One region of the Pseudoalteromonas sp. S408 genome, then DNA from elsewhere that is predicted to be linked to it. Evidence: predicted binding sites of a transcription regulator. Region 1 holds the regulator's gene; each other region holds the start of a gene.

What was found. The regulator sigma-54, encoded in region 1, starts transcription at its own class of promoters, with help from an activator protein. The targets are predictions, from matches to a motif close to GTTGGCACGNNNNTNGNNT.
Region 2: the regulator sigma-54 is predicted to act here: its motif matches at 1,583-1,601, upstream of CWB62_RS09095 (amidase family protein).
Region 3: the regulator sigma-54 is predicted to act here: its motif matches at 1,554-1,572, upstream of CWB62_RS01290 (flagellar basal body rod protein FlgF).
Region 4: the regulator sigma-54 is predicted to act here: its motif matches at 2,360-2,378, upstream of CWB62_RS02955 (EF-hand domain-containing protein).

What each region holds. Positions count from the first base shown of each region.
Region 1 is NZ_PNDY01000022.1:105,752-109,294, reverse strand. Features, by position in the region: gene rapZ (RNase adapter RapZ) at 1-164, opposite strand, end outside; gene ptsN (PTS IIA-like nitrogen regulatory protein PtsN) at 184-636, opposite strand; gene hpf (ribosome hibernation promoting factor) at 641-928, opposite strand; gene CWB62_RS15760 (RNA polymerase factor sigma-54) at 955-2,454, opposite strand; gene lptB (LPS export ABC transporter ATP-binding protein) at 2,524-3,249, opposite strand; gene lptA (lipopolysaccharide transport periplasmic protein LptA) at 3,246-3,543, opposite strand, start outside.
Region 2 is NZ_PNDY01000009.1:103,683-107,225, reverse strand. Features, by position in the region: gene CWB62_RS09100 (gamma-glutamyltransferase family protein) at 1-208, opposite strand, end outside; gene CWB62_RS09095 (amidase family protein) at 205-1,413, opposite strand; gene CWB62_RS09090 (putative 4-hydroxy-4-methyl-2-oxoglutarate aldolase) at 1,750-2,232, opposite strand; gene CWB62_RS09085 (TetR/AcrR family transcriptional regulator) at 2,236-2,889, opposite strand; gene CWB62_RS09080 (ankyrin repeat domain-containing protein) at 3,121-3,543, opposite strand, start outside.
Region 3 is NZ_PNDY01000001.1:253,334-256,876, reverse strand. Features, by position in the region: gene CWB62_RS01300 (flagellar hook assembly protein FlgD) at 1-32, shown strand, start outside; gene flgE (flagellar hook protein FlgE) at 92-1,453, shown strand; gene CWB62_RS01290 (flagellar basal body rod protein FlgF) at 1,610-2,353, shown strand; gene flgG (flagellar basal-body rod protein FlgG) at 2,374-3,162, shown strand; gene flgH (flagellar basal body L-ring protein FlgH) at 3,178-3,543, shown strand, end outside.
Region 4 is NZ_PNDY01000002.1:140,734-144,276, forward strand. Features, by position in the region: gene rluB (23S rRNA pseudouridine(2605) synthase RluB) at 1-860, opposite strand, end outside; gene scpB (SMC-Scp complex subunit ScpB) at 857-1,447, opposite strand; gene CWB62_RS02955 (EF-hand domain-containing protein) at 1,798-2,319, opposite strand; gene CWB62_RS02960 (hypothetical protein) at 2,539-2,970, opposite strand; gene xthA (exodeoxyribonuclease III) at 3,211-3,543, shown strand, end outside.

The DNA.
Region 1 (3,543 bases):
ATGCTTACAGCGATTTTATCGTAGTTATCAGAAACGCTTCTTACCAAAGAAGGTAATAAATTTACAGGGATGTTATCTACGCAATAATAACCTAGATCTTCAACAACGCGTAAAGCAACCGACTTACCAGAACCAGAACGGCCACTTATGATAATCAACTCCATTAATCACCCTTTAAATTTACTACGATTGGTCAACAATAATTTGATACAGCTCGGCGTCCGATTTAGCACAGCGTAGCTGCTTGCAAAATTCTTTATTTTTTAGTTTATCAGCTATCGTCGCTAGCGTCTTTAAGTGTTGCTGGTTATCGCCATCAGGTACGATGAGTGCAACAAAAATATCAACTGGTCGATTGTCTATAGCATCAAAGTTAATCGGTGTTTCACTTACTAATACTAATGCTAAAGGTTCTTGTGCGCCGCTCATTCGACCATGTGGAATAGCTATGCCTCTTCCTATTCCTGTGCTACCTAGCTTTTCGCGAGTTAATAAAGCGCCCAAAATATCTTGTTGAGACAAATACGGTAATTTATCGTGAGCAAGCTCGCTAATAAACTCTAAAATTCTTTTTTTACTATTAAAAAGGACCGCAGCTTTGCTGCAGTCCTGGCATATAAGTGAACTTAGTTTCATCATATTAGTGTCGAGCAAGCTTCTCTTTGTGTTTAATTACTTGACGGTCAAGCTTATCAATCAATGAATCAATCGCTGCATACATATCTTGATGTTCAGTGGATGCGAATAATTCAGCGCCACTTACATGAATAGTTGCTTCTGCTTTTTGATTTAATTTTTCTATATCAAGAATGACATGAACATTATTAATATGATCAGAGTGCCTTTCTAGCTTCGCAAATTTGGTATTTATATAGTCTCTTAATGAATCAGTTAGTTCTACATGACGACCAGTTAAATTTAGTTGCATAAGCATTACCCTCTTTGTTTAGCGTCTTAGATCAGACTCTTTCGCTGATTTGACGGTGGAATAGCAAGAGATTCGCGGTATTTTGCGATTGTACGTCTTGCTACTTTAATTCCTTGCTCAGCCAATATATCCGCAATTTTGCTATCACTCAATGGTTTTGCTGAGTTTTCTGCTGCGATTAGTTTTTTGATAAGTGCTCGTATCGCTGTGGATGAACATTCTCCACCATTTTCGGTGCTTACATGGCTTGAGAAAAAGTATTTAAGCTCAAATATTCCACGCGGTGTGTGCATGTACTTTTGAGTCGTTACGCGCGAAATTGTCGATTCGTGCATTTCTACCATTTCGGCTACATCATTTAAAACCATAGGTTTCATGGCTTCTGGACCGTGTTCAAAAAAGCCTTGTTGTTGTTTTACGATACAGTTAGTTACTTTTAAAAGCGTGTCGTTTCTGCTTTCTAAACTTTTAATAAACCATTTAGCTTCTTGTAAATGTGAGCGAATAAACTGGCTATCACCGCTCGACTTAACTGTACGCGACATTGCAGCATATTGGCTGTTTACACGAATTTTTGGCATGCTGTCTGGGTTTAGTTCAACAACCCAGCGGCCTTTAATTTTCTTAACTGACACATCTGGTATTACATATTCAGACTCTTCTCGCACTATTGTGTCTGCAGGCTTTGGGTTAAGCGTATGAATAAGTGTCATTACTTCTTTAAGCTCATCTTCTTTGAGCTTCGTTTTTTTCATTAATGTACGGTAGTCGCGAGCAGCTAACAAATCTATGTGCTCGGTTAAAATCATTTTTGTTTCGTCAATAAAAGGGGTGCCTTTATCAAATTGATTTAACTGAATACACAAACATTCTTGTAAGCTTCGTGCTGCAATACCAACAGGGTCAAATAATTGAATACGCTTTAAAACTGCTTCAATTTCATCAAGTTCAACCTCAACGTCATCGTCGTTATCTTGATTAAAGCTCTCTAAAATTTCTTCACAGCTGAGGGTTAATATGCCTGAGTCGTCCACGGCTTCAACTATTGCAATAGCAATCGCTTCATCCGTAGGGCTAAATGGCGTTAGTTGTAATTGCCACATTAAGTATTCGTGAAGCGTTTCAGTCGATGCACCTTGATAAATAGACTCATCTTCAGGCATGGGGCCTGAAGACGATGCTGGGGCGGCACTCATGTACTCATCCCAGCTAACGTCCATTGCCATGTCGTCACTGACGGTATCTTTTGCTAGGGCTTCACCACTGTCTTGTTCATACTCACTGGGGACTTCATCTGCAGATGCACTTACTGTCACTTCATCATTATCTGCTTTTTGCTCATTTTTGCCTGCAAGGTCATCGGCATAGTCTTGCTCCTCAACCTCAAGTAATGGGTTGCTGTCGAGCGCTTCTTGTATTTCTTGCTGAAGATCCAATGTGCTTAATTGCAGCAAGCGAATAGCTTGTTGCAACTGAGGTGTCATTGTAAGTTGCTGGCCCATGCGCAGCTGTAGTGATTGCCTCATGTATCTCTAACAATCCTTTTAAGTTGTTATAATTAATACTAGCAGATGCATACAAATAAGGCGTAAATGTTACAGCCTAAATTGCTCGCCTAAATATACATCGCGTACAGTTTTATCGTTTAATACGTGTTCAGGGGTACCAGAAGCAATCAGTTCCCCATGAGAAACTATGTAGGCTTTTTCGCAAACATCAAGGGTTTCTCTTACATTATGGTCTGTTATTAATACACCAATACCACGCTTTTTAAGGTGTTCAATAATTTTTTTAATATCCAACACTGAAATAGGGTCAACGCCGGCAAACGGTTCGTCTAATAAAATAAACTTTGGATCTGCAGCTAAAGCACGTGCAATCTCTACTCGGCGACGCTCTCCGCCCGATAGTGCCATACCTTTACTGTCGCGAATGTGTTGAATGCTAAATTCATCCAATAGATTATTAAGTGTATCTTCTCTGGCTTGCTTAGTGAGCTCCTTTCGAGTTTCTAAAATAGCCATTAAGTTTTGATATACGGTTAACTTTCTGAATATAGACGACTCTTGCGGCAAGTAGCCAATGCCTAATCTAGCACGACTGTGCATAGGTAAAAGAGTAATATCGTTCTCGTCGATAGATATTTTACCTTTATCGCTAGGGACTAAGCCTACAATCATATAAAACGTGGTGGTTTTACCCGCACCGTTTGGACCAAGTAAACCCACTATGCTACCGGCTTTAACTTCTAAGCCTACATTTTTAACGACTTCTCGGCCTTTGTAGCTTTTGGCTAATAGCTCTGCTTTTAATGTACTCATGGCTGACCTTTATCGCTTTTTTTTGGCTCCACAGGTACTAAAATGGTGTGCACGCGGTCAGTTGAGCTTTCATCTTTTTCGGCGCTAATGAGTTGTTGCTCAATATCGTAGGTAATACTTTTTGCATTCATTTTTTGCCCAGCTTGAGAGACCTGTGCATCTCCAATTAATGTTAAAAAACGTTTAGAAACATCGTATCTAACTTCATTAGCGCTGGCGCTCATTATTGTGCCGTCGGCTTGTTTTTCTTCAAAATAAGCGGGTGTACCTGTGGCAATTAACAGTTGCTTGTTA
Region 2 (3,543 bases), on a different contig from region 1:
CAATTGCGGTAGGGGTGCTTTGATTTGGGTAATCAATAAGCCAAAAGCTGTCGCCACCAATTGAGTTCATATGAGGGTAAACCACGCTAATAGCAGCGGCCGCTGCTACCATGGCCTCAACGGCTGTGCCGCCTTGTTTTAATATTAATGTGCCCGCCTCTGTTGCAGCAAAGTGCGGGGCTGTAAATGCAATGTTGTGTGCGTTCATGTGAGAGTTTCCTGTTTAAAATATGCAGCTAATTGTGTTGTGCAGGCAAGTAGGCTTTTATCGTTGTTATGGCTCATCATGAGTGAAAACCCATAAGGGTGGCCATTATCTAAATTAGCCAATGGTAAGTGAACTTGCGCCGAGCGGCTCAAGCCCGCAATAGCAGATAAAGTTATAATTTGCATACGCAGTGCGCTTGTGTCGGCGCCCAATTTAGGTGCGGTTGTTGGCGTGGTTGGCAAAAATAAGCAGCTGTTTGAGTTTAAGTTCTTAGCGATTAATGTTTGCCACTGGGTTTGTATATTAAGTGCTTCTTGTTCTTCTTGGGCAGTGAGTGCCAGTGCCATTTTAAAACGGGCAGCAATTGCCGGAGCAAACTGGGGAGGGTGCCCCGGCAATTGAAGCCAATCTTTATGCGCTTTAGCTATAGCACGACCTTGCAGTATTCTAAAGCTATCGGCAAGTTCGCTTAAAATGCTGCTTTTTGGCAGCGCAAATTCTTTGTGGTGTTTAAAATAAGGTTTGGTTTTTTCTAGTAGTTGCTTAATAGGTGCTTGCAAGTCTGGGCTTACTAGCTCAAATAACGGCTCGCAAATCACCAAGGTATTTACGCTACTCACCGTTTGATTTGGTAGCAATACGTCGCCTACTTGTTCTAATAGTTCTGCGCTTTGGGTAAGCCAACCAATAGTATCAAAAGGCGGTGCTAGCGGGATTAGGCCATCTTTTTCAATCACGTTATGGCTTGGCCTAATGCCAAATAAGCCGCAGTAACTTGCGGGTATTCTAATAGAGCCGCCGGTATCGGTGCCCAATCCAATGTCAGCTAAATTGCCGGCTACCGCGGCGGCTGAGCCCACACTTGAACCCCCACACGCGTGCCCTTTTAATTTAGGGTTTTGTGCTGCGCCATAATGAATATTATTACCTTCTAAGCTGTAAGCAAGTTCGTCGGTGTGGGTAAAGCCTGTAAAAATACAACCCGCATCCATTAATTTGTTTACGCTACTTGCGGTTTGTTTAGCTGGTGGATGTGTTTTAAACCAGCGTGGGTTACCGGCACTGTTTTTATGCTCTTTAACAGCAAATACATCTTTTACGGCAAGGCGCTTAGTGTTTAGTGTGCCTGTTTGACTTGATTGCCAATTACTCGGTCCATGGTCACAAAATATGCCTGTGTTTTTAGTTTTTGATTGCGTGTTCATTTTGTAACCCATCGAAATAAAACTGACCAAATGGTTATTTACTAATTTTAAATTGATTAAAAGAGAATGTTGTCGTTATTTTTTCAGTTCATTGCGTAATATATTATTTTTATTTACACAGCATTAGTGCACTTTTAATTGGTGACTTTGGTTTTAGCAAACTTAGTATAAGCAAAACAGATGCCAAAACTTTATTCTTGTCCGATTGGTCAGGTTTCTGGGCGTTGCAGAGGGGTATTTGTAATTTTAACGTTTAAGAATGGGTGTTTTTAAGCGTAAAACAAACCAGTTTGGTGCAATGCTGCACCAAGTTGGTTTGTTTTTTACATGAACTTATTAAATAAGGGGGGTTTTACTAATTATTAGGCCATTAACGTCGGCGTACAACCAATCGTTTGGCGCTATTGCGGTGCCTAGCATATTAATAACTTGGTCTTGATCGCCAAAACCGCGCTTAAGTGTGCTGCGAGGGGTTGAACCAAGGGCCATGACCGGTAAATCCATTGTTGCAAGTATTTCTATATCGCGGCAACAACCATTTATTACAACACCTTCCCAGCCATTTTGTAGCGCGCGTTCGGCCATAATGTCGCCAATAAAAGCAAAGCGTTTGCTAGCAAATCCATCAATTACTAACACTTTACCTTTGCCATCTTTATGTAAAATATCGGCGGCAAACGAATTGTCTTCTGGGCAGGTAACGGTCACTGCTTGGCCACTAAAGGTGGTTTTGTTACCAAAGTGATGCAAGCCACTATCTGCTACTTGAACCGAGTTGCGGTGATCGTCGAATAGGTCGGGGGTTGTAAAGTTTTCCATGTGTTAGCTCTCATTTTGAACGGGTATTTTTAAGCCAATACCTTTTAAAATTATGTGGGCAATTGATTGTGTTATTTGTGCCACGTCGGTTTTGTCATATTCAAGTTTATTCATTACCAAAAGTACTTCTGCCTGAAAGTCAGCGTAGTATTGTGTTGTTGACCAAATAGTAAATAAAAGGTGATGGGGGTCTACTTGGTCTATTTTTTTTGCGTCCATCCAGGACTGAAACACATCAATTTTTTGTTTAACCCAAGGGCGGGTATTTGTTCTAAAGTAGTTTTGTAAATACGGTGCGCCCCGTAAAATTTCATTGGCAAATAAACGAGATTGTAGAGGTTGGTTTACAGCAAGTATCACTTTACTTTTTATGTAGTTATAAAGCACTGCAGCAGGATCGTCTTCAGCGGTGACGTTATCAAGGCCTAAGTTCCAGTTTGCTATTATGCGGTCTATCACGGCTTCGTAAAGGCCGTCCTTGCTTTTGAAATAATACAGTATGTTAGCTTTAGGCACGTTCGCTTCTTTTGCAACCATACTCATGCTTGCACCGTCATACCCATTAAGAGAAAACAATTGCTCGGCAGCATTTAAAATAAGCAGTTGGTTTTTTTCCCGAGTGACTTCTTTTTTATTTGGTTTTGTTTGTGTGGTCATTATTTATTATGCGAGTTTAACGTGTTGATTGATTGTAGCTTTACTGACCGAAAGGTCAATTACTAAAGTGGCTTCAACACTTAAATACACACATTAGCTAATGCTTCGGCTAATGACGTTTACTAATTTATTTTGAACTTTACTAAGTCCACTGGATTACAATTCTCGCGCCCTGATCAAATAACGGCCAGTTTATAATCGTGTTAATTCACAAAGATCAACAGCCCCTTGTTATTTCTTTTCATTATTTACCTGCGCTAACAAGTCGAGTACTTTTTGTTGGCCAAATGTTTGTGCAAATTGCTCGGCTGTTTGACCGGCTTTGTTTTGATGCGCGTTATCGCAATCAAGGCTAACGAGTGTTTTAGCTATGCTAAATTCGCCTCTAAATATTGCGGCCATTAGCGCTGTGTTACCGCGGTTGTCTTCAAGGCAGGCATTAGCGCCTAATTGCAGTAACGTATTTACGGTGTTTTTATTACCATGGTAGGTGGCAATCATAAGTGCGGTGTAACCTTTATTGTTGTAGCTATCAATTGGTATACCGGCATCAACAAATTGTTCTATTACTTGTGTGTCGTTTGTGCGTGCTGCGGCAAAATAGTAAGCAAATAAGCTGTTGTATTGGGTTTGTGCTGAGTCTTGGTTTTGAGC
Region 3 (3,543 bases), on a different contig from region 1:
TTAGGCTGACTGATGTCGCAGAGATCGCGTAATAGAGTTTAATAATATTTCGCCTGTTTGCAGGCTGTATTTAATAGGTTAGAGGTCAATTATGAGCTTCAATATTGCATTAACAGGCATAGCTGCCGCACAAAAAGATTTAGACGTTACCGCAAATAATATTGCGAACGTTAATACAACCGGTTTTAAAGAGTCACGTGCTGAGTTTGCAGATGTATATGCCTCTTCAGTCTTTAGTTCTGGTAGAACTAAAAATGGTGACGGTGTTCAAACTACTATGGTTGCCCAGCAATTTCACCAAGGTTCGCTGCAATTTACTAATAACTCATTGGATTTAGCCATTACAGGTGAAGGCTACTTTGCAATGAGCCAAGACCTGGGTGCGCAAGATTTTACCTTTACAAGAGCAGGGGCTTTTAAGTTAGATAAAGATAACTTTATCGTTGATGCTAAAGGTAACTTTTTACAAGGTTTCCCTGTAGATGAGGCTACCGGCGATACGACCTCTGTTAGTTTAAGTACTTCGTCGGCACTGCAAATCCCTGATTCGTCTGGATCACCTCGTGCAACGGCAACGGTATACAGCTCATTTAATTTAGATTCACGTGCAGATGCGCCTTCGTTGCCATTTGATCCAACAGAAAGTGCTTCGTATAACTCATCAACTTCAACCACTGTTTACGATTCACTGGGTGAGGCACATGTTTTACAATACTTTTTTGTAAAAAATGATCCGACGACAAACCCTAATGAGTGGGATATACATGCAACGCTCGATGGTTTAGTTGTTGATCCAGCAACGGGCGCTGAGCAAACTACTGCGCCATACACACCTTTAACTACCCTAGGTTTTAGCTCAAGCGGTTTACCTGAAACAACAAATGGGGTTGCTAATGCAAACCCAAGCAGTTTCGATGAGTTAGTTTTACCTGCGGGTGCTGGGACTGGTTTATCTTCGTTACTGACCAACGGCGCGTCATTTCCTGATACGGGCGTAGAGCTTAATTGGCGAGATGAGGCTGCAACTACAAATAAGCAGCCAACTCAGTACGCAAGTCGATTTGAAGTTAAAGCGCTAGACCAAGATGGCGCTACGGTTGGTCGTTTAGCGGGTATTGATATTGGTACCGACGGAAAAATAGTGGCTTCATACAGTAATGGCGACACATCTTTCTTAGGTCAGGTAGCGATGGTTCGTTTTTCTAATTCACAGGGTTTATCGCAAGTTGGTGATACCTCTTGGAAAAAGAGCTTAACGTCAGGAGAGCCAATTGCAGGTGAACCAGGTTCGGGTACATTAGGTTCAATAAATTCATCAGCACTAGAGCAATCTAATGTGAACTTAACGAATGAGTTGGTTGACCTAATTAGTGCTCAGCGTAACTTCCAGGCTAACTCTCGTGCGCTTGAGGTTAACTCAACACTGCAACAGGCAATTTTACAGATTCGTTAATTTAATACTTAACACCATGTTAAGGGCTGCTTTTTAAAGTGGCCCTTTTTATTTTTACTTCATTTAGTTTGTTTTATAACCATTTTACATCATTTCCTATTGTGGCATCTATTTTGCATTTCCTGTGTATAGAGATTTTTGAAATGAGTCGATGCTATGGACAAAATGGTTTACATTGCGGCCTCAGGCGCTAAACAAAGCCTACAAGGGCTGGCCCTCAAAGCCAATAATTTGGCGAATGCGAATACCACTGGATTTAAGTCAGACTTTGCACAAGCTCGCTCTATGCAGGCTTTTGGCGAAGGGTTGCCGTCGCGTGTTTTTTCTATGCAAGAGCGTCCGGGTTCTAATATGACCTCTGGCGGCATAGTCGAAACAGGCAGAGACCTAGATATTGCAATGAGCGATAACGCGTGGTTAAGCGTGCAAGATGCCTCAGGCAATGAAGCTTACACCAAGGTGGGTACATTAAATATTACCGCTGAAGGTAGGTTAATGACCAGCCATGGTCGTCAAGTAATTGGCGAAGGCGGGCCTGTTATTTTACCAGTACCGATCGAAAAAATTGAATTTAGTGAAGACGGTGCAATTCAAGTTCGTCCGCAGGGGGCGCCTGCTACGTTTTTAGAAGAAGTTGACCGTTTGAAGGTGGTTGAAGCTAATAGTTTTCAACTAGAAAAAGGGAACGATGGTTTATTTAGGCCTAAGGCAGGAGAGGTTGTTGATACTTCTGCCAATGTCAAAGTATTAAGCGGAACCTTAGAAATGTCTAATGTGAACCCTGTTCACGAAATGGTCGATATGATCAGCCATCAACGTCAATTTGAGTTACAAGTAAAACTGATGAAAACAGCTGAAGATCTTGATAGATCACAAGATCAGCTGATGCGCATAGTTTAACTTTAAATGAGGACACGATTATGAATCCAGCATTGTGGATCAGTAAAACGGGGCTAGACGCTCAACAAACCGATATTTCGGTTATATCAAACAATTTAGCGAATGCCAGTACGGTCGGTTATAAAAAAAGCCGCGCTATTTTTGAAGATTTACTCTATCAAAATATTAACCAGCCCGGAGGCCGCTCGTCACAAGACACCGAAATGCCATCTGGTTTAATGTTAGGTGCCGGTGCAAAAGTAGTGGCTAACCAAAAAAACTTTTCTCAAGGTAATATGCTAACTACTGAGAATTCATTGGATTGGATGATCTCAGGGCCTGGCTTTTTTGAAGTATTACAACCCGATGGCAATATTGCTTATTCTCGTAATGGGCAGTTTACTACCGATGGCGATGGTCGAATTGTAACGTCTGGTTCTGGCTATGTTGTGCAACCAGAGATGAACGTTCCTGATGATGCGCAATCAATCACTATTTCACAAGATGGTGAAGTATCTGTGCGTATTTCAGGCCAAGCCGACAACGTTGTTATTGGCCAGCTTACAATTAGTGATTTTATTAATCCATCGGGTCTTGAGCCTGTAGGGCAAAACCTTTACACCGAAACGGCTGTAAGTGGCGCGCCTGTGCAAGGTAACCCGGGTGTAGAAGGCTTAGGCACAATTATTCAGGGTTCACTTGAAACATCAAATGTAAATGTAACAGAAGAGTTGGTTAACCTGATTGAAACGCAGCGAATCTATGAAATGAACTCAAAAGTTATTTCGGCTGTTGATGAAATGATGAGTTACATTAATCAGCAATTATAAGGTGTAGGGGGAATTATGCGTCATTATATGTTATTTGCGGTAGGTACATTATTTTTAAGTGGCTGTGTCTCAACACAAAATAGTGATGTTGTTCAAGATGACCCCTATTATGCGCCAATGTATCCTGAACCAAGTATGGAGCCGGTAGTTGCAACGGGTTCGTTATTTAATACTAATGTATCAAACGACTTATACGCAGACAGAAAAGCACTGCGTACTGGCGATATTATTACTGTTAATCTACAAGAGTCTACTCAAGCAACGAAAGCTGCTAAAACAGAAACTGATAAGCAATCTGATGCAAGCCTAGACCCTGTAATAGGGCTTGGAGGTTTACCCGTTAACATTGGTGGCGATAGTATTCAGTTTGGTATTGGTAGC
Region 4 (3,543 bases), on a different contig from region 1:
TTAGTCGACTTAACACGTTGATTGTGCTTTTTAACCGCTTTTCTAATTTGATTAATTTTAGCGCGTTTGTCTTTACGTTTCTCTGGCATAACTGAAAGTTTAGTTTGCGTTTCACGACCTAACTTGACCGTTTTACGTAAATAGTTAACGGTATCTAAGTCGTATTCAACCCAACCACCTTGTGGAACGCGCTTGTCGAGCTCTAACTTACCGTAACGAATACGGATAAGACGCGACACTTCAACATCTTGAGATTGCCACAAACGACGAACTTCGCGGTTACGCCCTTCATTTAACGTTACATTAAACCAACGGTTAATTCCTTCACCACCTAGTGGTTTAATATTCGTAAACTTTGCAGGACCATCTTCAAGTTCTACGCCGCGCATCAAGTTTTTAAGTGTTTCGTTTGTTACTTCACCAAACACACGCGAAGAATACTCACGCTCAACTTCATAACTTGGGTGCATTAAACGATTTGCTAATTCACCATCATTAGTAAACAACATTAAACCAGATGTATTTACATCGAGTCGGCCTACAGCTATCCAACGATCGCCATCAATACGAGGTAGTCTGTCAAATACAGTACGACGACCTTCAGGGTCTTTGCGTGTACTCAATTCTCCCTCTGGTTTGTTGTACATTATCACACGACAAATTCTGTCTGCTTTATCTTCAATTTTTACGGTATGACCGTCTACTCGAATTAAATCGGTTTCTTCAACGCGGTCACCGAGTTTAGCGACTTTGCCGTTAACACTAACACGATTTGCGTCAATGTATTTTTCCATTTCACGGCGCGAGCCTACACCAGCTCTGGCTAGGACTTTTTGTAACTTTTCACCTTGTACATTCATTCGGATGGTTCTCTCACAGAAGGATCACTTAATAACTGGTCTATTTTACTTTCTTGTTGCGCAGGTAACGCAGGTAAGTTTTCTAAACCCGTTAATGAAAAATAATCTAAAAATTGTTTAGTCGTGGCGTATAAAGCGGGTTTACCCGGTACCTCTTTATGCCCTACTACTTTAACCCACTCTCTTTCGAGTAAAGTTTTAATTATATTCGAACCCGTTGTTACCCCTCTTACTTGCTCAATTTCGCCACGTGTAATGGGTTGACGATAGGCAATAAGTGATAGTGTTTCCAATATAGCACGTGAGTATTTAGGCGCTCGTTCTTGCCAAAGGTTACTCAACCAAGGAGTTAAACTGCTACATGCTTGAAATCGATAACCACTGCCCACTTCAACAAGGCGGATACCACGGGTTTGAAAATGTGTTTGTATCGTTTCTATGGCATGGTTTATTCGTGACATAGAAATTGCAATATCCATTAAAACAGTGTCTTTAATATGGCGTTTACTTATGGGTTTGTCTGCAACAAAAATTGCAGCTTCAATGATTTCAACTAACTGCTCATCACTAATTCGCCGCCCAGCCATATACACTCTTAATAAATAAAAATACACAGCCATCTATTATGACAGAATAAGCACTAACTAGGAAAATATATCTGGTAATTTTATTAGGTCTGTTATCTTTACAAATGAAGATGAGTTTAAACTAAAGGCTGTTTAATCTCGGCGCAAAGTTTGTAACTTGGTGGGCTCGATAACGGCTCCTGCGTCATAGCAAATTTATAGGGGATAACCACACTAAGCAGGCTCTATTTTGCCTAAATACCAAACAGATTGTTGTAATTTCAACCTGGAAAGATAAGCGCTTACTGAGCTTTACCCATAAAAAAAGCCAGTTACTATAACTGGCTTGCTGTTTTAAAACTAAATCACAGTTAGCTGTGTTTAATTACTTTTAATGCATCATCTTCAGCTACGGCTTTACCATATTTCTTTATGTAACCCGTAAACTCGTTTTTACTAATTCGTTTATCTTTGTTTTTGTCCATGTAACCAAAGTGGTTAGAAATATCGTCGTCGTTACCTTCAACAACTGATATGTAACCATTACTGTCGTTATCTAAACTTGCAAAGCTACTTTCGATTTTATCAAACTTAGCAATATTTGCTTTAAAAGCTGATTCGCTCACATCACTGTCAGTAGCAACTTTACCAGTATTTAATTGCATGTAGGCATTAAATTCCTTACGACTAATTTCTTCATCCATATTAGTGTCGATATTAGAAAAATGCCCCCAAATATTATCATCGTCAGCTTCAACTTTTGAAATAAAACCATCACTATCGTTGTCTAGACTTGCAAAGTCGCTATCTATTTTATCAAGACCTTGATTAGACGCACAGGCCGCTAAACTTAATGATGCTAGGATAGTTGTTGCTAATGTTAACTTTTTCATAAGACGTGTCCTTCGTTGTTAGTAAATGTCACAACAACTAATACAAGTCTAATGCCAAAATGAAATAAATATAAATTTCAATAACTTGCAAGTTGACCGCATGTTTTTCATTCTATTTCAATACGTTAGCCTTGAAACCTTTTCAATCAACCTTGTAAATTTTGCAAAAAAAAAGCCCAGCTTTAAAAGCTGGGCTCTCGTTAATTCTTGTTGTACTAATTAAATTGCAGCATTTTGGTAACGCTTAACAAAATCAGTAACTTTTTGACCATTACATTTTAGCGAGTTTAAGTTACCGATTTTTTGGCGTACTGGCGCTAAACCCTGCTTTAGTGCAGTCATACATAGTTGAGTTTCTTGTTGAGCGTCTTTAGCAAACACTTCTACTTTGTTTTCAATTATGTTGTTTGTTGAATCTTTTTTTGCAATATCGCGAATATCTTGACCGTTACACATAATGCTTTGTGAAAAGCGCGATAAGTAAACGTTGTGCTTAGCTGCTAATTTACGTGCCGCAGAAAAACCTTCGTTTGCGCTTAATACACACAATTTAGACTCAATTGAGTTGTCTTGACTAAAGTAAGTGTTACTTTGAGCTGAAACAGAAGAAGATACTAATAATGTTGCCGCTAAAAATAATTGTGCTTTCATGAGAGATCCTATGTGAACGAGTTTGCCAATGAATTTGCGCGCATTATATAGCCAATATTGTGCAGATCAATTGAATTTTTTATTTATTTTATAAATTAATACAACATTAACAATGTTTAAACTTTCACCAGCATTTGATCAACATTTGCGCAGCTATTTTGTCATTTCAGACATGTTATATAAGCTAAATTACTGATACAATTTACCATTAAAATAAGCACTAATTTAAAGGTAAATCGAATGAAAGTGATTTCTTTCAATATCAATGGTCTGCGTGCTCGTCTTCACCAATTACAAGCTGTTATTGATAAGCATCAACCAGACGTAATTGGCTTACAAGAAATTAAAGTTCATGATGAAGCGTTTCCATTAGACGATGTTCAAAAAATGGGTTACCACGTCTACTTTCATGGTCAAAAAGCACATTACGGCGTAGCTATGTTATGCAAAAAAGAGCCAAAATCGGTCTTAAAAGGGTTTGCTACCGACACTGAGGAGTCGCAAAAGCGTATGATCAGTGTCACTATTGAACAAGATAGCGGCCGCGACATTACAGTTATGAATGGTTATTTC